Regions from separate parts of the Streptomyces sp. NPDC002602 genome, predicted to be linked through region 1. Evidence: riboswitches for the same ligand, from Rfam matches in the RefSeq annotation. Region 1 holds a riboswitch; each other region holds the start of a gene.

What was found. A riboswitch is a leader RNA that binds a small molecule or an ion and turns the genes downstream of it on or off. The one in region 1 is predicted to bind cyclic di-AMP.
Region 2: linked by a shared signal. The riboswitch ahead of ACFYW3_RS02975 (peptidoglycan DD-metalloendopeptidase family protein) and the one ahead of ACFYW3_RS00470 (M23 family metallopeptidase) in region 1 are both predicted to bind cyclic di-AMP.
Region 3: linked by a shared signal. The riboswitch ahead of ACFYW3_RS33985 (transglycosylase family protein) and the one ahead of ACFYW3_RS00470 (M23 family metallopeptidase) in region 1 are both predicted to bind cyclic di-AMP.

What each region holds. Positions count from the first base shown of each region.
Region 1 covers NZ_JBIAQX010000001.1:119,071-125,091, forward strand. The annotation lists gene ACFYW3_RS00455 (DNA topoisomerase (ATP-hydrolyzing) subunit A) at 1-65, opposite strand, end outside; gene ACFYW3_RS00460 (pitrilysin family protein) at 314-1,657, shown strand; gene ACFYW3_RS00465 (pitrilysin family protein) at 1,678-3,045, shown strand; cyclic di-AMP (ydaO/yuaA leader) riboswitch at 3,229-3,388, shown strand; gene ACFYW3_RS00470 (M23 family metallopeptidase) at 3,401-4,201, shown strand; gene ACFYW3_RS00475 (GntR family transcriptional regulator) at 4,356-5,021, shown strand; gene ACFYW3_RS00480 (HPr family phosphocarrier protein) at 5,320-5,601, opposite strand; gene ACFYW3_RS00485 (GNAT family N-acetyltransferase) at 5,786-6,021, shown strand, end outside.
Region 2 covers NZ_JBIAQX010000001.1:745,796-751,816, forward strand. The annotation lists gene ACFYW3_RS02965 (aspartate aminotransferase family protein) at 1-955, shown strand, start outside; gene ACFYW3_RS02970 (tyrosine-protein phosphatase) at 1,008-1,823, opposite strand; cyclic di-AMP (ydaO/yuaA leader) riboswitch at 2,134-2,320, shown strand; gene ACFYW3_RS02975 (peptidoglycan DD-metalloendopeptidase family protein) at 2,325-3,353, shown strand; gene ACFYW3_RS02980 (SGNH/GDSL hydrolase family protein) at 3,517-4,302, shown strand; gene ACFYW3_RS02985 (MBL fold metallo-hydrolase) at 4,484-5,698, shown strand.
Region 3 covers NZ_JBIAQX010000020.1:21,456-27,476, forward strand. The annotation lists gene ACFYW3_RS33975 (cytochrome P450) at 1-145, shown strand, start outside; gene ACFYW3_RS33980 (transglycosylase family protein) at 260-1,282, shown strand; cyclic di-AMP (ydaO/yuaA leader) riboswitch at 1,560-1,730, shown strand; gene ACFYW3_RS33985 (transglycosylase family protein) at 1,734-2,453, shown strand; gene eno (phosphopyruvate hydratase) at 2,728-4,023, shown strand; gene ACFYW3_RS33995 (septum formation initiator family protein) at 4,128-4,616, shown strand; gene ACFYW3_RS34000 (DUF501 domain-containing protein) at 4,675-5,214, shown strand; gene ACFYW3_RS34005 (exopolyphosphatase) at 5,211-6,021, shown strand, end outside.

The sequences.
Region 1 (6,021 bases):
TCGATGTCGAGGATCTTCTCCTCGAAATCCTCCGGCGGCGGGGTCTTCGTGCTGCGGCGGGCCATCGCTGCGCGGCTCCTTAACCATGAAAGGGGGGTGTACTCGGGGTCTGACGGGGACTGACGGGCTGTGGCCGCAAGGCTGGGTCGGCCTTCCGGACAGTGGTGACGCGGACCATTGTGTCCCGAGGCACCGACAACGCCGACTCCGACCCAGGAGTGAACCCGGGAACTTCTCCGGTGGCCGACGCGCTTGCATACAGTGGCAGGTCTGACAGAAATCTCTGCATCGCGATCGAAGGGACCACATGCCCATGGGTCACACGGCCACAGCCCAGGCCGGCTCCGGCGGCCTGACAGCGACCGAGCACCGGCTGGCCAACGGCCTGCGCGTGGTGCTCTCCGAGGATCACCTGACCCCGGTCGCCGCGGTCTGCCTCTGGTACGACGTCGGCTCGCGCCACGAAGTCAAGGGCCGGACCGGTCTGGCTCACCTCTTCGAGCACCTGATGTTCCAGGGGTCCGCGAGCGTACCCGGCAACGGGCACTTCGAGCTCGTCCAGGGCGCCGGCGGTTCGCTGAACGGCACCACCAGTTTCGAGCGCACGAACTACTTCGAGACGATGCCGGCCCACCAGCTGGAGCTCGCCCTCTGGCTGGAGGCGGACCGGATGGGCTCGTTGCTGACCGCCCTGGACGACGAGTCCATGGAGAACCAGCGCGACGTCGTCAAGAACGAGCGCCGCCAGCGGTACGACAACGTGCCCTACGGCACCGCGTTCGAGCGGCTCACCGCCCTCGCGTACCCCGAGGGACACCCGTACCACCACACCCCGATCGGCTCCATGGCCGACCTGGACGCCGCCTCCCTGGAGGACGCGCGTCACTTCTTCCGCACGTACTACGCGCCCAACAACGCGGTGCTCTCGGTCGTCGGTGACATCGACCCCGAGCAGGCGCTCGCCTGGGTCGAGAAGTACTTCGGCTCCATCCCCTCGCACGACGGCAAGCAGCCGCCGCGCGACGGCTCGCTGCCCGAGGTCATGGGCGGCCAACTGCGCGAGGAGATCGTCGAGGAGGTCCCGGCCCGCGCGTTGATGGCCGCCTACCGGCTGCCGCACGACGGCACCCGCGAGTGCGACGCCGCCGACGTGGCGCTGACCGTCCTCGGCGGCGGCGAGTCCTCGCGGCTGCACAACCGCCTGGTCCGCCGCGACCAGAGCGCCGTGGCCGCCGGATTCGGCATGCTGCGCCTGGCGGGCGCGCCGTCGCTCGGCTGGCTGGACGTCAAGACCTCCAGCGGGGTCGAGGTGCCCGCCATCGAGGCGGCCGTGGACGAGGAACTCGCGCGGTTCGCCGCCGAGGGCCCCACCGCCGAGGAGATGGAACGGGCCCAGGCCCAGCTGGAACGGGAGTGGCTGGACCGGCTGAGCACGGTCGCCGGCCGCGCCGACGAACTGTGCCGCTTCGCGGTGCTGTTCGGCGACCCGCAGCTCGCCCTGACCGCCGTCGGCCGCGTCCTGGACGTCACCGCCGAGGAGGTGCAGGCCGTGGCCGCCGCCCGACTGCGCCCGGACAATCGCGCGGTGCTCGTCTACGAGCCCCTGCCGGCCGACGAGTCCGACGAGAACGACGAGAACGAAGGGGCGGAGCAGTGAGCGACACCGCAGCCGTCACGATGACCTTCCACCCGCGGCCGGAGGCCGGCGAGGCCAGGCCGTGGGCCTTCCCGGCCCCCGAGCGCGGTGCGCTCGCCAACGGGCTGACCCTGCTGCGCTGCCACCGTCCGGGGCAGCAGGTCGTCGCCGTCGAGATCAACCTCGCCGCCCCGCTCGACGCGGAGCCCGAGGGCCTGGACGGGGTGGCCACCATCATGGCCCGCGCCCTGTCCGAGGGCACCGACAAGCACTCCGCCGAGGAGTTCGCGGCGGAGCTGGAGCGCTGCGGAGCGACCCTCGACGCGCACGCCGACCACCCGGGCCTGCGGGTCTCGCTGGAGGTTCCCGCCTCCCGCCTGGCGAAGGCGCTCGGCCTGCTCGCCGAGGCACTGCGCGCCCCGGCCTTCGCGGACAGCGAGGTCGACCGGCTGGTGCGCAACCGACTCGACGAGATCCCGCACGAGTCGGCCAACCCGCAGCGCCGCGCCGCCAAGCAGCTCTCCAAGGAGCTGTTCCCGGCCGACCTGCGGATCTCCCGGCCCCGCCAGGGCACCGAGGAGACGGTCGCCCGCATCGACTCCGGTGCCGTACGCGCCTTCTACGAGGCCCACGTGCGCCCCGCGACCGCCACCGCGGTGGTCGTGGGCGACCTGACCGGGATCGACCTGGACGCCGTCCTGGCGGACACCCTGGGCGCCTGGACGGGCAATTCCGCCGATCCGCTCCCGGTGCCGCCGGTGACGGCCGACGACACGGGCCGCGTGGTCATCGTGGACCGCCCCGGAGCGGTCCAGACGCAGCTCCTGATCGGCCGGATCGGCGCGGACCGTCACGACCGCGTCTGGGCGGCCCAGGTGCTCGGCACGTACTGCCTCGGCGGCACCCTCACCTCGCGCCTCGACAAGGTGCTGCGCGAGGAGAAGGGGTACACCTACGGCGTGCGCGCCTTCGGGCAGGTGCTGCGTTCGACCGCCGACGGCAAGGGCGCGTCGATGCTGGCCATCAGCGGCTCGGTGGACACCCCGAACACCGGCCCGGCGCTGGAGGACCTCTGGACGGTGCTGCGCACCCTCGCGGAGGGCGGTCTGACCGATGCCGAACGGGACGTGGCGGTGCAGAACTTGGTGGGCGTGGCCCCGCTGAAGTTCGAGACCGCCGCCTCGGTCGCGGGCACCCTCGCCGATCAGGTGGAGCAGGAACTGCCGGACGACTACCAGGCCCGGTTGTACGCCCAACTCGCCGCGACGGGAACGGTGGAGGCGACTTCGGCCGTGGTCAACGCCTTCCCCGTGGACCGGCTGGTCACGATCCTCGTGGGCGACGCGTCGCAGATCGCGGAGCCCGTGCGGGCGCTGGGGATCGGCGAAGTGAGCGTCGTCGGCAACTGACCTGAAATCAAAGGGGCTCAGGCGACTTGTCGCCTGAGCCCCTTTTGTCCATTTAGTGGTGAGGTTGCTTGTATGCGGTGTGGCGTAGGTAACAAAAGCGCGCACCTGTTTGGCGATTGACTGAAGATCCGCCTAGCGTCGGCCGTGCTGTTCGTCAGTTGTGCCCGCCGCACCCGCGGCACCGGACAGCGATCGCCGAGTCCCCGTCAGGCGCGAGCCTGGGGAGCCGGGGACCCACATGTGTCCCTGGGGTGAATCGGACCGCCTCGCAAGAGGGGGCCCGTAGGAGACCTTCCTGCTCCGAACCCGTCAGCTAACCCGGTAGGCGAGAAGGAAGGAAAGGATCAACCTCTTCATGGCGTTTGGCAGCAATCGTGTCGCCGGTAAGCACCGCGGTTCGAGCCGTTTGAGCCGCAAGACCGCCGGCTACGCCGGTATAGCCGCCCTCGCCACCACCGGCGTCGTGGGCACGCTGGCCGGCCCCGCGTTCGCCGCGGGCGAGCCCGCCGCCCCCACGGTGGAGGACACCGGCCTCAACGCCGTCGTCGTCGCCGAGGACCTCCAGGGTGAGATCGAGACCCAGGCCGAGTCCCAGCAGCGCGCCGCCGACATCACCGCCGCGAAGGCGCAGGCCGAGGCCGACGCCAAGCAGCGCGCCGCCGAGTCCAAGCGCCTCGCCGAGGCCAAGGCGAAGGCCGAGCGAGAGGCCGCGGAGCGTGCGGCCCGCGAGGCCGAGCGCAAGCGCCTCAACACCTTCGTCGCTCCCGTCGACGGCTCCTACGTCAGCACGCAGTACCACGCGGGCGGCGGCATGTGGTCCTCCGGCAGCCACACGGGCATCGACTTCCACGCGGCGTCCGGCACCTCGGTCCACGCCGTGGGCGCCGGCACGATCGTCGAGGCCGGCTACGGCGGCGCGTACGGCAACAACGTCGTCATCAAGCACAACGACGGCACGTACACCCAGTACGGGCACATGTCCTCGCTGGACGTCTCCGTCGGCCAGCAGGTCACCCCGGGCCAGCAGATCGGCCTGTCGGGCTCCACGGGCAACTCCAGCGGCCCGCACCTGCACTTCGAGGCCCGCACCGGCTCGCAGTACGGCTCGGACATCGACCCGATCGCATACCTGCGCTCGCACGACGTCAACGTCTGATCGCTCCGCGACTCTTCGCTGAAGGCCCCGGCTCATCGAGCCGGGGCCTTTCGCGTTGGCGGGAAAATGTTTCACATCCAGGGCCGTCCTCGGAAATTATCGTGTGTTGCAATAGAGTCGCGGCACGGTCACGAAATCAAGCGGAGGTCCGGTCTTGCGAATTCCTGCGCACGCGGTATGCACAGCAATCCGCGACGACATCATCTCCGGGGTCTTCGGGCCCGGCGGCCGCCTCACCGAGGAAGTGCTGGCCCGCCGTTACGGGGTTTCGCGCGTCCCGGTCCGCGAGGCCCTGCGCACCCTGGAGTCCGAGGGCTTCGTCACGACCCGCCGGCACGCCGGCGCCTGTGTGGCCGAGCCGACCGAGCAGGAGGCCTCGGACCTCCTGGAGCTGCGGATGCTGTTGGAGCCCCTCGCCGCCTCCCGGGCGGCCCGCCGACGCACCGAGGCGCACCTGAAGGTGCTGCGCGGACTGGTCAGGCTGGGCCAGGAACGGGCCAGGAGAGCCCAAGGGGAGGATCTGCGGGCCCTGGGGGGCTGGTTCCACGAGACGCTGTCCCAGGCGTCCGCGAGCCCCGGGCTGATCGCCCTGCTGACGCAGACGCGCCACAAGATCGCCTGGATGTTCTCGGTGGAGGCCCCGACGCGCCCCGTGGACTCCTGGGCCGAGCACGGCGCGATCGTGGACGCGGTGGCGCGCGGCGACGCCGAGCGGGCCCGGTCCCTGACGGCCCTGCACGCCGAGCACGCCGTCGCGGCGCACCGGCGGCGCGTGAGGACTTCGCAACCTGCCGTAAACATGGCGAGCGGCCCGCATTAACAAAGCCCGTATACAAAGAATGGATGTGCCGAGGGTTTCGGCGCCTCGGACCGGCCGCCCTATTCCGGTCGGCTCGACTTCGGCGCGCCCTATTTCGTCGGCCGGATTCGATGGCGGTATTTTCGGCGTGCGGTAAAAGTCGCCCCGATATCCCGCGTCGTGTCGCATTCACGTCGGCGCATTCACGTCGGCGCATTCGCGTCGGCGCATTCCTGAGACAACGAAGCCGCGGCCCCCTGCGCGCCGGGGCCGCGGCATCGCCACGTGTGGGTGACCCGAAGGGTCGGACCGTCTGGGATCAGACCGTTTCGGGGAGCTCGTCGAGACCCTCGGCGACGAGCTTCGCGAGGCGGTCCAGCGCGACGTCGGCGCCCTCGGCCTCGGACGCGAGGACGATCTCCTCGCCGCCCTGGGCGCCCAGGCCCAGAACCGCCAGCATGGAAGCGGCGTTGACGGGGTCGCCGCCGGCCTTCGCGATGGTCACCGGGACGCCGGAAGCGGTCGTCGCCCGGACGAAGATCGAGGCGGGACGAGCGTGCAGGCCCTCGGCCCAGCCGACGTTGACGCGGCGCTCTGCCATGGTGATGCCCTTCAGGTGCTAGCGGTTGTCTAGACCAGTCTCTCACGGCACCCGGAATGCTCGAACCGGCCTTCGGCTCGGATCCACCGCCGTTGGACCCTCCCCAGCTTGCACTGATTTGCCCCCGTGTGCCGCACGCGCCGCGCGCGCACCGTTCGGTTGGTCCGCCCCTTAAGGTGTGGCCATGACCACCGAGTCGGACCCCTCGTACCCGGCCCACTGGGAAGCGGACGTCGTGCTGCGCGACGGCGGCACCGCCCGGATCCGGCCCATCACCACCGAGGATGCGGGACGCCTGGTCAGCTTCTACGAACAGGTCTCCGACGAGTCGAAGTACTACCGGTTCTTCGCCCCGTACCCCCGCCTGTCCGACCGCGACGTCCACCGCTTCACCCACCACGACCACGTGGACCGCGTGGG
Region 2 (6,021 bases), 630 kb from region 1:
GGTCCTCTACTGCGACCACGCCTTCCACGGGCTCACCACCGGCTCGCTCTCGGTCAACGGGGAGGCCGGCTTCCGGGACGGTTTCGCCCCGCTGCTGCCCGACACGAGGATCGCGCTGGGAGAACTGGCCGCCTTGGAGCGCGAACTGCGGCGGGGCGACGTGGCCGCCCTCGTCGTCGAACCGATCCAGGGCAAGGGCGTGCTGGCCGCCCCGCCCGGGTTCCTGCTCGCCGCACAGGAACTCCTGCACCGGCACAAGGCGCTGCTGATCGCGGACGAGGTGCAGACCGGCCTCGGACGTACCGGTGACTTCTACGCCTATCAGCACGAACCCGGCGTGGAGCCGGATCTGGTGTGCGTGGCCAAGGCCCTCTCCGGGGGGTACGTGCCCGTCGGCGCCACCCTCGGCAAGGACTGGATCTTCAAGAAGGTCTACTCCTCGATGGACCGGGTCCTGGTGCACTCCGCCAGCTTCGGATCCAACGCACAGGCGATGGCGGCCGGACTGGCGGTGCTCTCCGTCATGGACGACGAGGCACTGGTGGCCCGCGCGCGATCGACGGGCGACCTGCTGCGCGGACGGCTCGCCGCCCTGGTGGACGAGTACGAGCTGCTGCACGAGGTGCGCGGTCGCGGCCTGATGATCGGCATCGAGTTCGGCCGACCGTCCTCGCTGGGGCTGCGCAGCCGTTGGACGATGCTCCAGGCGGCCCGCAAGGGGCTCTTCGCGCAGATGGTCGTGGTGCCGCTGCTCCAGAAGCACCGGATCCTCACCCAGGTCTCCGGGGATCACCTGGAGGTCATCAAGCTCATTCCGCCGCTGATCGTGGACGAGCGGGACGTCGACCGGTTCGTCGGCGCCTTCCGCGAGGTCATGGACGAGGCGCACGGCGGGGGCGGGCTGATGTGGGAGTTCGGCAGGACGCTCGTGAAGCAGGCCGTCGGCAACCGCTGACGGCCCGCTTCCACCGGCGGTGCCCGCCGTCGACGGGATCGGACCGACGGGATCAGACCGGCTCTTCCAGGAGCCGGTCCCGCAGCCGGTCGAGGGTCTCGGGCGTCAGCCCGAGACCCTCCGTCAGATAGCCGTCCACCCCGCCCCAGGTCTCGTCGACGACCTCGAACGCGGCGCCCAGGTACTCGGCGCGGGCGTCGAAGAGCGGGGCGAGCAGGGCCATGACCTCGGGCGAGCGGGCCTCGGGCGCGTCACTGCCCCGGCGGACCCGGTAGCGGTTGTGCGGGGCGTTCGACTCCAGGTAGTCCGCCACGATCACCTCGCGCTCCACCCCGAGCGCGAGCAGGGTGACGGCGATCGACAGGCCGGCCCGGTCCTTGCCCGCCGCGCAGTGCATCAGGGCGGGGAGGCTCTCCTCGGCGAGGGCGCGCACGACCCGACCGTGTTCGACGGTCCGGTTCCGGATGATGCCGCGGTAGGAGTTCTCCATCCGGGCGGCGGCCTTTCCGTCGCCCAGTACGTCACGCAGTCGGTCGAGCTCGCCGTCGCGGACCATCGTCCAGAACTCCCGACCGTCGGCGGGATCGGAGAGGGGGATGTTCACGTTGAGGACGCCGGGCAGCGCCACGTCCTGCCCTTCCAGGGCGTGATCGGCGTCGTTGCGGAAGTCGAAGACGGTGTGCAGCCCGAGCGATACGAGGAACTGTGCATCGGTTTCGGTGGCATGTGCGAGATGTCCGCTTCGGAAGAGTCGTCCTGACCTGACCCTCCGTCCGTCGATGGTCGTCAGCCCGCCCACGTCACGGAAGTTGCGCACTCCGGACAGTTCGGGCGTCACGGACGGGGTTCGGGGTATCTGCCGGGTCAAGGGGGTTCCTCCGCGTCGTCGTGAGTGTCCGAATTACACTACTTGGAAACAACTTGCCATGAGCGGCGGCGAGATCGCGCCACGCTCCGTGAGCCAGATCATACGGTGACCGTGCGTGCCTGATCACGAAACTCGAATTGCCATGTGACGAGGGTTGTTGCCGGCCCGGAATGGACAGAGGGTGACGGGAATTTCGCCGTCCCCCCATGTCTGGGATTCCGTCAGGAAATTCATGGCTTGTTGTGTGCGGCAGGACTCGATTACCTTCGCGATCGATCCGGGTGGACCGCCTAATCCTGCCGCCGCCCGGGAACCCCACCCGACTATTCACGCGCGCGGCAGGAGCGGGGGAACCAGGTAAGCCGCCGTTCCGGGCCTCGTCTCCGGGACGGCTAGGGGTGAAGCCGCACTTCGGCCGTCGTCACCGACGCCGATGCCCGGCCGGACATCTCCAGTCCGAACCCGACAGCTCACCTCGCAGGCGTCGGAGAGGAATTCGCCATGCCCGCAAAGGGTAAGCACCGCCGTCCGAAGACCAGTTCGCTGTCCCGCGGGTTCGCCGTCGCGGGAACCGGTGGTGCGGCTCTCGCCCTGCCGCTGATCGGAGCCGCCGGCGCCCACGCGGCCGGCGCACCCGCATCGGCCCCCGTCGCCGCGCCCGTGTCGGCCCCGGACGCCGCGCCCGTCTCGGTCCCGCAGGCCCCGGTGTCCCTCCAGGCCACCCAGGCCGCTCCCGTCGCCGCGAAGGCCGCCCCGACCGTCTACACCGTCGTGTCGGGCGACTACCTCTCGAAGATCGCCGCCGACCGTCAGGTCTCCGGTGGCTGGGAGCGGCTGTACGCCGACAACCGGCAGGCCGTCGGCTCCGACCCCTCGATGATCCACCCCGGCCTGAAGCTGAACCTCGGCGCGGCCGCTCCCGCCGCCGAGTCCGCCCCCGCTCCGGCCCGCCCGTCGCAGTCGCGCTCCGCGAAGGGTGCCGCCGCCGCTCCGGAGTCGACCGACCGGTCCTCCGGCGCCGCTCAGGCCGACTCCGAGGCCGGTTCCGCCTCCAAGGCCCCCGCCAAGCGGCCCGCGGCCCCCACCGGCCAGGGTGATGACACCTCCGCGAACTCCGGTACGGGCACCGGCTTCGTCGCCCCGGTCGGCGGCGGGATCTCCACCCAGTACCGCGCCTCCGGCGCCATGTGGTCCTCCGGTTACCACACCGGCGTCGACTTCATCGCGAGCTCCGGCACCACCGTCAAGGCCGTCGGCGCGGGCACCGTGGTCTCCGCCGGATGGGGCGGCGCGTACGGCAACGAGGTCGTGATCCGGCACGCGGACGGCAAGTACTCGCAGTACGGCCACATGTCCTCGCTGTCCGTCTCGACGGGCCAGAGCGTCACGCCCGGACAGCGGATCGGGCTCTCCGGCTCCACCGGCAACTCCTCCGGCCCGCACCTCCACTTCGAGATCCGCACCGGCCCGTCCTACGGCTCGGACGTGGACCCGCTGGCCTACCTCCGCTCGAAGGGCGTCAGCATCTGACGCACGGCCCGCAGGAGCACGGACACGCGTGAGGCCGGGACCCGAGGGGGGTCCCGGCCTCACGCGATTCTTATTCCACGTATGCATGGTGGGATAGATCACGGTCCGTCAACCCCTCATTACGTTGGCGTAGGTCGGCCGCGGGGGTGAAGGATGTCGAGCTGTGGCAGCGACGAAGACGACACTCAAGACCATCGGCTCGTACGCGGCGATCGGGGACAGCTTCACCGAGGGCGTGGGGGACCCGGGACCCGGGGATTCGCATCTCGGCTGGGCGGACCGGCTGGCCGTACTCCTGGCCGATCGGCGTGAAGAACACGATTTCCGGTACGCCAACCTGGCCGTGCGCGGAAAGCTCCTCGACCAGATCGTGGCCGACCAGGTACCCAGGGCCAAAGCCCTCGCGCCGGACCTGGTCACCTTCTGCGCGGGCGGCAACGACATCATCCGGCCGGGCAGCGACCCGGACGCCACGGCGGAACGCTTCGAGGCGGCCGTGGCCGACCTGGTCGGCTCCGTCGGACAGGTCATGATCACGACCGGGTTCGACACCCGGGGCGTACCGGTCCTGCGGTACATGCGGGGCAAGATCGCCACGTACAACGCACACGTGCGGGCCGTGGCGGACAAGTACGACTGCCCGGTCCTCGACCTGTGGTCCCTGAAGTCCGTACAGGACCGACGGGCCTGGGACGGCGACCGACTGCACCTCTCTCCCGAGGGCCACACCCGCGTCGCGCTGCGCGCCGCGCAGGTGCTCGGCCTGGACGTGCCGACCGACCCGGACCAGCCGTGGCCGCCGGAGCGACCGCGCGGATCGGTGGACGTGACGCGGGACAACATCCAGTGGGCGCGCGAGCACCTGGTCCCCTGGATCGGTCGACGACTGCGCGGGGAGTCCTCCGGGGACCACGTCGAGGCCAAGCGCCCCGACCTGCTGCCCCTGTAGGGCCAAGGCTGCAGGACCGACCCGTGGGGCCGGGCCGGGGCCGAGGGGGGATCCGCCGACCGGGTCGAGGGACGGCGGGCCCGGGGAGTCGGTCGGCGGGGGCGGAATCCTTCGGGGCCGGTGTGCGTTGGGATGGTCGTAGACGTACGACCGTCCCGCCCCGATCCACCCAGGAGGCGCCTTGACCGGCTCCCGTCCCCTGCGTCCCCGGCTGCGCGCCCTTCGGCCCGAAGCCTTCGGCGCGGACCCGTCAGGCGCCCGCCTGGAGCGGATCCGCCGCTCGCCGAACTTCGCCGACGGCGTCTTCCAGAACCCGGTCGGCGCCCGGACCAGGCCCTCCGGCTCCATGGCGGAGTTCGCCAAGATCTACTTCCACAAGGAACAGCGGATCCGGCGCAGCCCCTCCGGCGCCATCCCGGTCTATCCGACGACCCTCGCCGAACTGGCGAAGCCGCCGGTCAGCGGGTTGCGCCTGACCTGGATGGGGCATTCCAGCGTGCTCGCCGAGATCGACGGCCGCAGAGTGCTCTTCGACCCGGTGTGGGGCGAGCGGTGCTCCCCCTTCCCCTTCGCCGGACCCAAGCGGCTGCACCCCGTGCCCGTGCCGCTGGCCTCGCTGGTCGACGTCGACGTGGTCGTGATCTCGCACGACCACTACGACCACCTCGACCTCCCGACGATCAAGGCCCTGGCGGGCAGGGACATCGTCTTCGCCGTCCCGCTCGGCGTCGGAGCCCACCTGGAGCGCTGGGGAGTCCCCGCCGACCGGATCCGCGAACTCGACTGGAACGAGACCACCGAGGTCGCCGGGCTCTCGCTGACGGCCACCCCGGCCCGGCACTTCTGCGGCCGGGGACTGCGCAACCAGCAGTTCACCCTGTGGGCCTCCTGGGTCGTCGCGGGGGAACGCCACCGGATCTACCACAGCGGTGACACCGGCTACTTCCCCGGCTTCAAGGAGATCGGCGCGACGCACGGTCCCTTCGACGCCACGATGATCCAGATCGGCGCGTACTCCGAGTACTGGAGCGAGATCCACATGACGCCGCAGGAGGGCATGCAGGCCCACCTGGACCTCCAGGGCGGCATCCCGCACGGCACGATGCTGCCCATCCACTGGGGCACGTTCAACCTGGCCCTGCACCCCTGGGACGAGCCCGGCGAGGGCACGGTGACCGCCTCCCGGGAGACCGGGTCCGCCATCGCCCTGCCGGTACCGGGCCAGCCGTTCGAACCGGGCGCCTCCGACGCGCCGGCCGAACCGTGGTGGCGGCCCTTCGTCGCCGCCGAACCCGCCCCCGCCCGTACGACGACGGCCGCGCCGGCGGCCCCCGCGCCCACCGCGTCGGCCCCGGCCGTCACCGGGCGGGAGGAATCGGAGGCCGTAGGGTCCTAGGCCCTGTCGTGGAAGCGGGCCGGACGAGCCGTCGACCGGGCGCGACTTTGACGTGGGACCCGGCACCCTGACGCGGGACCCGGTCTTCGGTGGTGGCGAGCCGACCGGGCGCGACTTTGACGTGGGACCCGGCACCCTGACGCGGGACCCGGTCTTCGGTGGTGGCGAGCCGACCGGGGGCGGCTCCGGCCCCCCCGGGAGCGCGGGCGCGCGCTCGGACGGCGTACGCCCCGGCCTGCCCGGGCGTGCGCGCTCCCGGCGGATTCGGGCTGTCGTACGAGCGCTCCGTCGCAAGCGGGAAGCACCCCCGCCAAGTTCCCCGA
Region 3 (6,021 bases), on a different contig from region 1:
GGGACAGACGGCGCTCAAAAGTTTGCTGATGCGTCTGCCGGATCTGGAACTCGCCGTTCCACCTGCGGACCTGCGCTGGCGGGGCGGGCTCATCATGCGTGGCCTACGCACCCTTCCGGTCCGCTTCACACCCCGAAACGACTGAGGCGCGACCGGGGCCGGCCTGACCGCGAGTCAGTTTCCGACCAAACTTGTTACTTGTATGCCAAGGCCGCTAGGTTCTGCCGTTACCCCGCCGTTATGCGAAAGGTACAGCCTCATGCGTTCCGGGAACGGCCGCCACAGACGCCCCAAGCAAATACCCGCACTCGTCGTCACCGCCGGAGTCACCGGTTCCGCGCTCGCCCTGCCGCTGCTCGCGGCAACCAACGCGAGCGCCGCCGACGCCGGCACGTGGGACACGGTCGCCGAGTGCGAGAGCGGCGGTTCCTGGAGCGCCAACTACGGCAGCGGCGCCTACGGGGGACTCCAGTTCACCCAGGAGCAGTGGAACGAGGCCGGCGGACTCGACTACGCGACGCGCCCCGACCTCGCCAGCCGCTCCCAGCAGATCGCCATCGCCGAGAAGGTGCTGGCCTCGCAGGGCCCCCAGGCGTGGCCGCTCTGCGCGTCCTCGGCCGGCCTGACGCGACAGGGCCCGTCGGCCGCGGTGGACCCGGGCCGGGTCGAGGCGCCCGCGCCGGTCGCGCCCACGCCCTCCCGCCCGGACTCCGCGGTGCCGAAGAGCGGTTCCACGCCGGCCACCGACTTCGGGGTGCCGACGCCCACCGCGCCCACCCCGACCCTGCCCTCCCCGTCCGGCGTGCCGTCGTTCACGCTGCCCGACGTACCGCAGGGGCCCAACGCCGGACTGCCCGTCATGCCGGACCCGGACCCGACCCTTCCGACCGGCCCGAGCAACCAGCCGCCGGTCGCCCCGACCACCCCGGGCGGCACGACCACCCCGGCGGTCCCCTCGGACCCCGCCAGGGACCCGAACCCGGCCGACCCCTCCACCACGCCCTCGGCGCCGACGGGCACTCCGACGGGCACCCCGACCGACTCGGCGGCGGACGGCGGCGGCAAGCACCGCGGCCCGGCGGCGAACGAGGGCCTCGGGGCCGTTCCCAACACCGCGCCGGAGCCCGTCTACACGGTGAAGGCGGGCGACAGCCTGACCGCCATCGCGGACGCCAAGGGACTCAAGGGCGGTTGGACCAAGCTCTACGAGGCCAACGAGCAGGTCATCGGAGGGGACGCGGACCTCATCAAGCCCGGCCAGAACCTGGATCTAACCAAGTAATAGGGGCAGTTCGGGCACCCATTAAGATCCGAATGTCCGGTTTCGGCAAGTGAGACATGCGTCTCTTCCGCCCAACTGGCGCGTCACGTATCGAAGCTGCCGCAAACCCTGCCCTCACCTGCGCAAACGTCCCTAAGCGGAACGCAAGTAGGGCCCTTTCCCCCCGATGTTGCTCGTTGAACATCGGGGGGAGACCTGTCTACCTTCTGAATCGCTCGCCACCGCGAGCCTCTTCGACCGCATCGCCGAATCCTGCCGGCGGACGGAGAGAACAGTCGTCGCGCAAGCGCCGAAGGCAGGAGCGGGGGAACCAAGGTAGGCGCCGGGACGGGCCGTCGAGAGACGGCCGCGAACCGGCTGGGGGTTAAGACGCACGCCAGTCGTGCGGCCGGGCAACTCACTCGCCCGAACCCGACAGCTCACCTCGTAGGCGTCGGTGAGGAGAAACTCCATGCTGCTTTCCGGCAAGGGCAAGCACCGTCGCGGCTCCAAGGCCGCCCGCATCGTCACGCTCGCCGGCGTCGCCGGTGTCGCCGTCGCGGCCCCGCTGATGGCCGCGGGCTCCGCGTCCGCCGCCACCACCTCCGAGTGGGACAAGGTCGCCTCCTGCGAGTCCGGTGGCAACTGGTCCATCAACACGGGCAACGGCTACTACGGCGGCCTGCAGTTCTCGTCCGGCACCTGGGCCGCCTACGGCGGCAAGGCGTACGCCTCGCAGGCCAACCAGGCCTCCAAGTCGCAGCAGATAGCCATCGCCGAGAAGGTCCTCAAGGGCCAGGGCAAGGGTGCCTGGCCGTCCTGTGGCGTGGGCCTGTCCAACTCCTCGTACGACGGCGGCGGCTCGGCCGAGACCCCCAAGCCGCAGAAGCAGCAGGCCGCTCCCAAGAAGCAGAAGGTCGCGCCGAAGACGGAGACCAAGCGCTCCGAGGGCTCCACCACCACCCGCTCCGAGCGTTCCACGGCCGCCCCGGCGCCGCAGAAGGCCCCGAAGGCGACCGCCGCCCCGAAGATCGGCAACGGCTCGTACGAGGTCAAGGCCGGCGACACCCTGGGCACCATCGCCGACGCGAACGGCGTCAAGGGCGGCTGGCAGAAGCTGCACGAGCTGAACAAGGACATCGTCCCGGACGCCGACCTGATCTACCCCGGGCAGAAGCTGAACCTCAGCTGAACCCCCCGATGACACCGCGTCAGTCCTGACGCACCCCCTGCCCGGCGCGTACCCCTCCACGCGCCGGGCGGTGGCGTGTCCGGGCCCGGTGACACCCGATCCCGCGGACGATCAAGAGTCGTATGTCCTGGAAGAAGGGTATTCGGGCCCTTTTTCGTCCCAGGACCCGGGCGGTCGGCCGGTCGAGTGGCCGGAGCCGGTTAGGCTCTAGTCGGCAAGGCCATCCCACGGCCTGACCCACCACCGCACACCCAGCGTCACATCCCAGAAGGAGATGCTCGTGCCGTCCATCGACGTCGTCGTAGCCCGGGAAATCCTGGACTCCCGAGGCAACCCCACGGTCGAGGTCGAGGTTGGCCTCGACGATGGCAGCACCGGTCGTGCTGCAGTTCCGTCCGGCGCCTCCACCGGTGCATTCGAGGCCATCGAGCTGCGTGACGGTGACCCCAACCGTTACTTCGGCAAGGGTGTCGAGAAGGCCGTCCTCGCCGTCATCGAGCAGATCGGCCCGGAGCTCGTCGGCTACGACGCCACCGAGCAGCGCCTGATCGACCAGGCCATGTTCGACCTGGACGCCACCGACAACAAGGGCTCCCTCGGCGCCAACGCCATCCTCGGCGTGTCCCTCGCCGTCGCGCACGCCGCGTCCGAGGCCTCGGACCTGCCGCTCTTCCGCTACCTCGGCGGCCCGAACGCGCACCTGCTGCCCGTCCCGATGATGAACATCCTCAACGGTGGGTCGCACGCCGACTCCAACGTGGACATCCAGGAGTTCATGATCGCCCCGATCGGCGCGGAGTCCTTCTCCGAGGCGCTGCGCTGGGGTGCCGAGGTCTACCACACCCTGAAGAAGGTCCTGCACACCAAGGGCCTCTCCACCGGCCTGGGCGACGAGGGCGGCTTCGCCCCGAACCTGGAGTCGAACCGCGCCGCGCTGGACCTCATCGTCGAGGCCATCAAGCAGGCCGGCTACGTCCCCGGCAAGGACATCGCGCTCGCGCTCGACGTCGCCGCGTCCGAGTTCTACAAGGACGGCAAGTACGAGTTCGAGGGCCAGTCCCGCTCGGCCGCCGAGATGACCGAGTACTACGAGGAGCTCGTCTCCGCGTACCCGATGGTCTCCATCGAGGACCCGCTGTACGAGGACGACTGGGCCGGCTGGAAGACCCTCACCGACAAGCTGGGCTCCAAGGTCCAGATCGTCGGCGACGACCTCTTCGTCACCAACCCCGAGCGCCTGGCCCGCGGCATCGAGGAGGGCTCCGCGAACGCCCTGCTCGTCAAGGTCAACCAGATCGGTTCGCTGACCGAGACCCTCGACGCCGTCGAGATGGCCCAGCGCAACGGCTTCAAGTGCATGATGTCGCACCGCTCCGGCGAGACCGAGGACGTCACCATCGCCGACCTCGCCGTCGCCGTGAACTGCGGCCAGATCAAGACCGGCGCCCCGGCCCGCTCGGACCGCGTCGCCAAGTACAACCAGCTGCTGCGCATCGAGGAGATCCTCGACGACGCCGCGGTGTACGCGGGCCGCTCCGCCTTCCCGCGGTTCCGCTCCGCGAACCAGTAGGAACGGCGAGGGCTAATCACGCCCCGGCCTCCGTACGTCCCCGCACTCGGTCCCGTACCGTGTGCGGGGACGTATTGCGTAGCGCACTCAGGGGAGGCGGGACCATGGCCGGGAACCGGGATCGGTTCTCCACCTTCTCGACCGCGACCAGACTCAAGGCACTCGGCGAACGGACCGCGGCGCACGTCTACCGTTCCCAGTCGCGCCGTCAGGTCCGCCGCAGCCGGCTCACCGGCCGGGCCGCGCTCCTGGTGCTCGTGCTCTGTACCCTGGTCGTCGCCCTCGCGTACCCCATGCGCCAGTACGTGTCCCAGCGCTCCGAGATCGCACAGCAACAGCGGGACGCCACCGACGCGCGCGAGCGGCTGGAGAAGCTCCGCGACGAGAAGGCCCGCTGGCAGGACCCCGCCTACGCGGAACAGCAGGCGCGCAAGCACCTGCACTTCCTGCGTCCGGGGGAGATCGGCTACATCATGAACGACCCCGGCACCGAGGCCAAGGAAGACCGCCGCACCGGGCAGGCCGGCTCCGACCGGCCCTGGTACTCGAACGTCTGGGACGGCGTCGACAAGGCCGACCGCCCCGGCGACTGACCCCGACACGCCACGCCCGCGACACACCCGCACACGAACGAAGAGACTCATCCCAGGCATGCAGACGCCCCCGCCCCAGACCGACCGCACCGAGCCGACCGCCGCGGACATCGAGGCGTTCCAGCAGCAGCTCGGCCGCCCGCCGCGCGGGCTGCGCGCCATCGCGCACCGTTGCCCCTGCGGGCAGCCGGACGTCGTCGAGACCGCGCCCCGACTCCCCGACGGCACCCCCTTCCCGACGCTGTTCTACCTGACCTGCCCGCGCGCCGCCGGTGCCATCGGCACGCTGGAGGCCAACGGCGTGATGAAGGAGATGCAGGCCCGGCTCGCCGACGACCCGGAGCTGGCCGCCGCCTACCGGGCCGCGCACGAGGACTACATCACCCGCCGCGACGCCATCGAGGTGCTCCAGGGCTTCCCGAGCGCCGGCGGCATGCCGGACCGGGTGAAGTGCCTGCACGTGCTGGTGGGTCACTCGCTGGCCGCCGGCCCCGGCGTGAACCCGTTCGGCGACGAGGCCCTGGCGATGCTGCCCGAGTGGTGGGCCAAGGGCCCCTGCGTCACCCCGTGCGGGGAGAAGAAGGACGCGGACGCGTGAGCACCACACGGGTCGCGGGCATCGACTGCGGCACGAACTCCATCCGTCTCCTCGTCGCGGACTGCGACCCGGCCACCGGCGAGTTCGTCGAGCTGGACCGCCGGATGACGATCGTCCGGCTGGGCCAGGGCGTGGACAAGACCGGCCGGCTGGCCCCGGAGGCGCTGGAGCGCACCTTCGCCGCGTGCCGCGAGTACGCCGCTGTCGTCAAGGAGCTCGGCGCCGAGCGGATCCGTTTCGTGGCCACGTCTGCCTCCCGGGACGCCGAGAACCGGGACGACTTCGTCCGGGGCGTCCTGGACATCCTGGGCGTGGAACCCGAGGTGATCACCGGGGACCAGGAGGCCGAGTTCTCCTTCACCGGCGCCACCAAGGAGCTGACGGGCCGCACCGACATGGAGCGGCCGTTCCTGGTCGTCGACATCGGCGGCGGCTCCACCGAGTTCGTCGTCGGCTCCGAGCACGTCCGGGCGGCCCGCTCCGTGGACGTCGGCTGCGTCCGGATGACGGAACGCCACCTGGTGGTGGACGGGACCGTCACCGACCCGCCGACCGAGGAGCAGATCGCCGCCATACGGTCCGACATCGAGGCGGCCCTGGACCTGGCCGCCGAGACCGTGCCGCTGACCGAGGCCCGCACCCTGGTCGGCCTGGCCGGCTCGGTGACCACCGTCGCCGCCATCGCGCTGGGGCTGACGGAGTACGACTCGGCCGCCATCCACCACTCCCGGATCCCCTACGCGAAGGTGCGCGAGATCAGCGAGCGGATGCTGACGGCCACGCACGCCGAACGCGCCGCGATCCCCG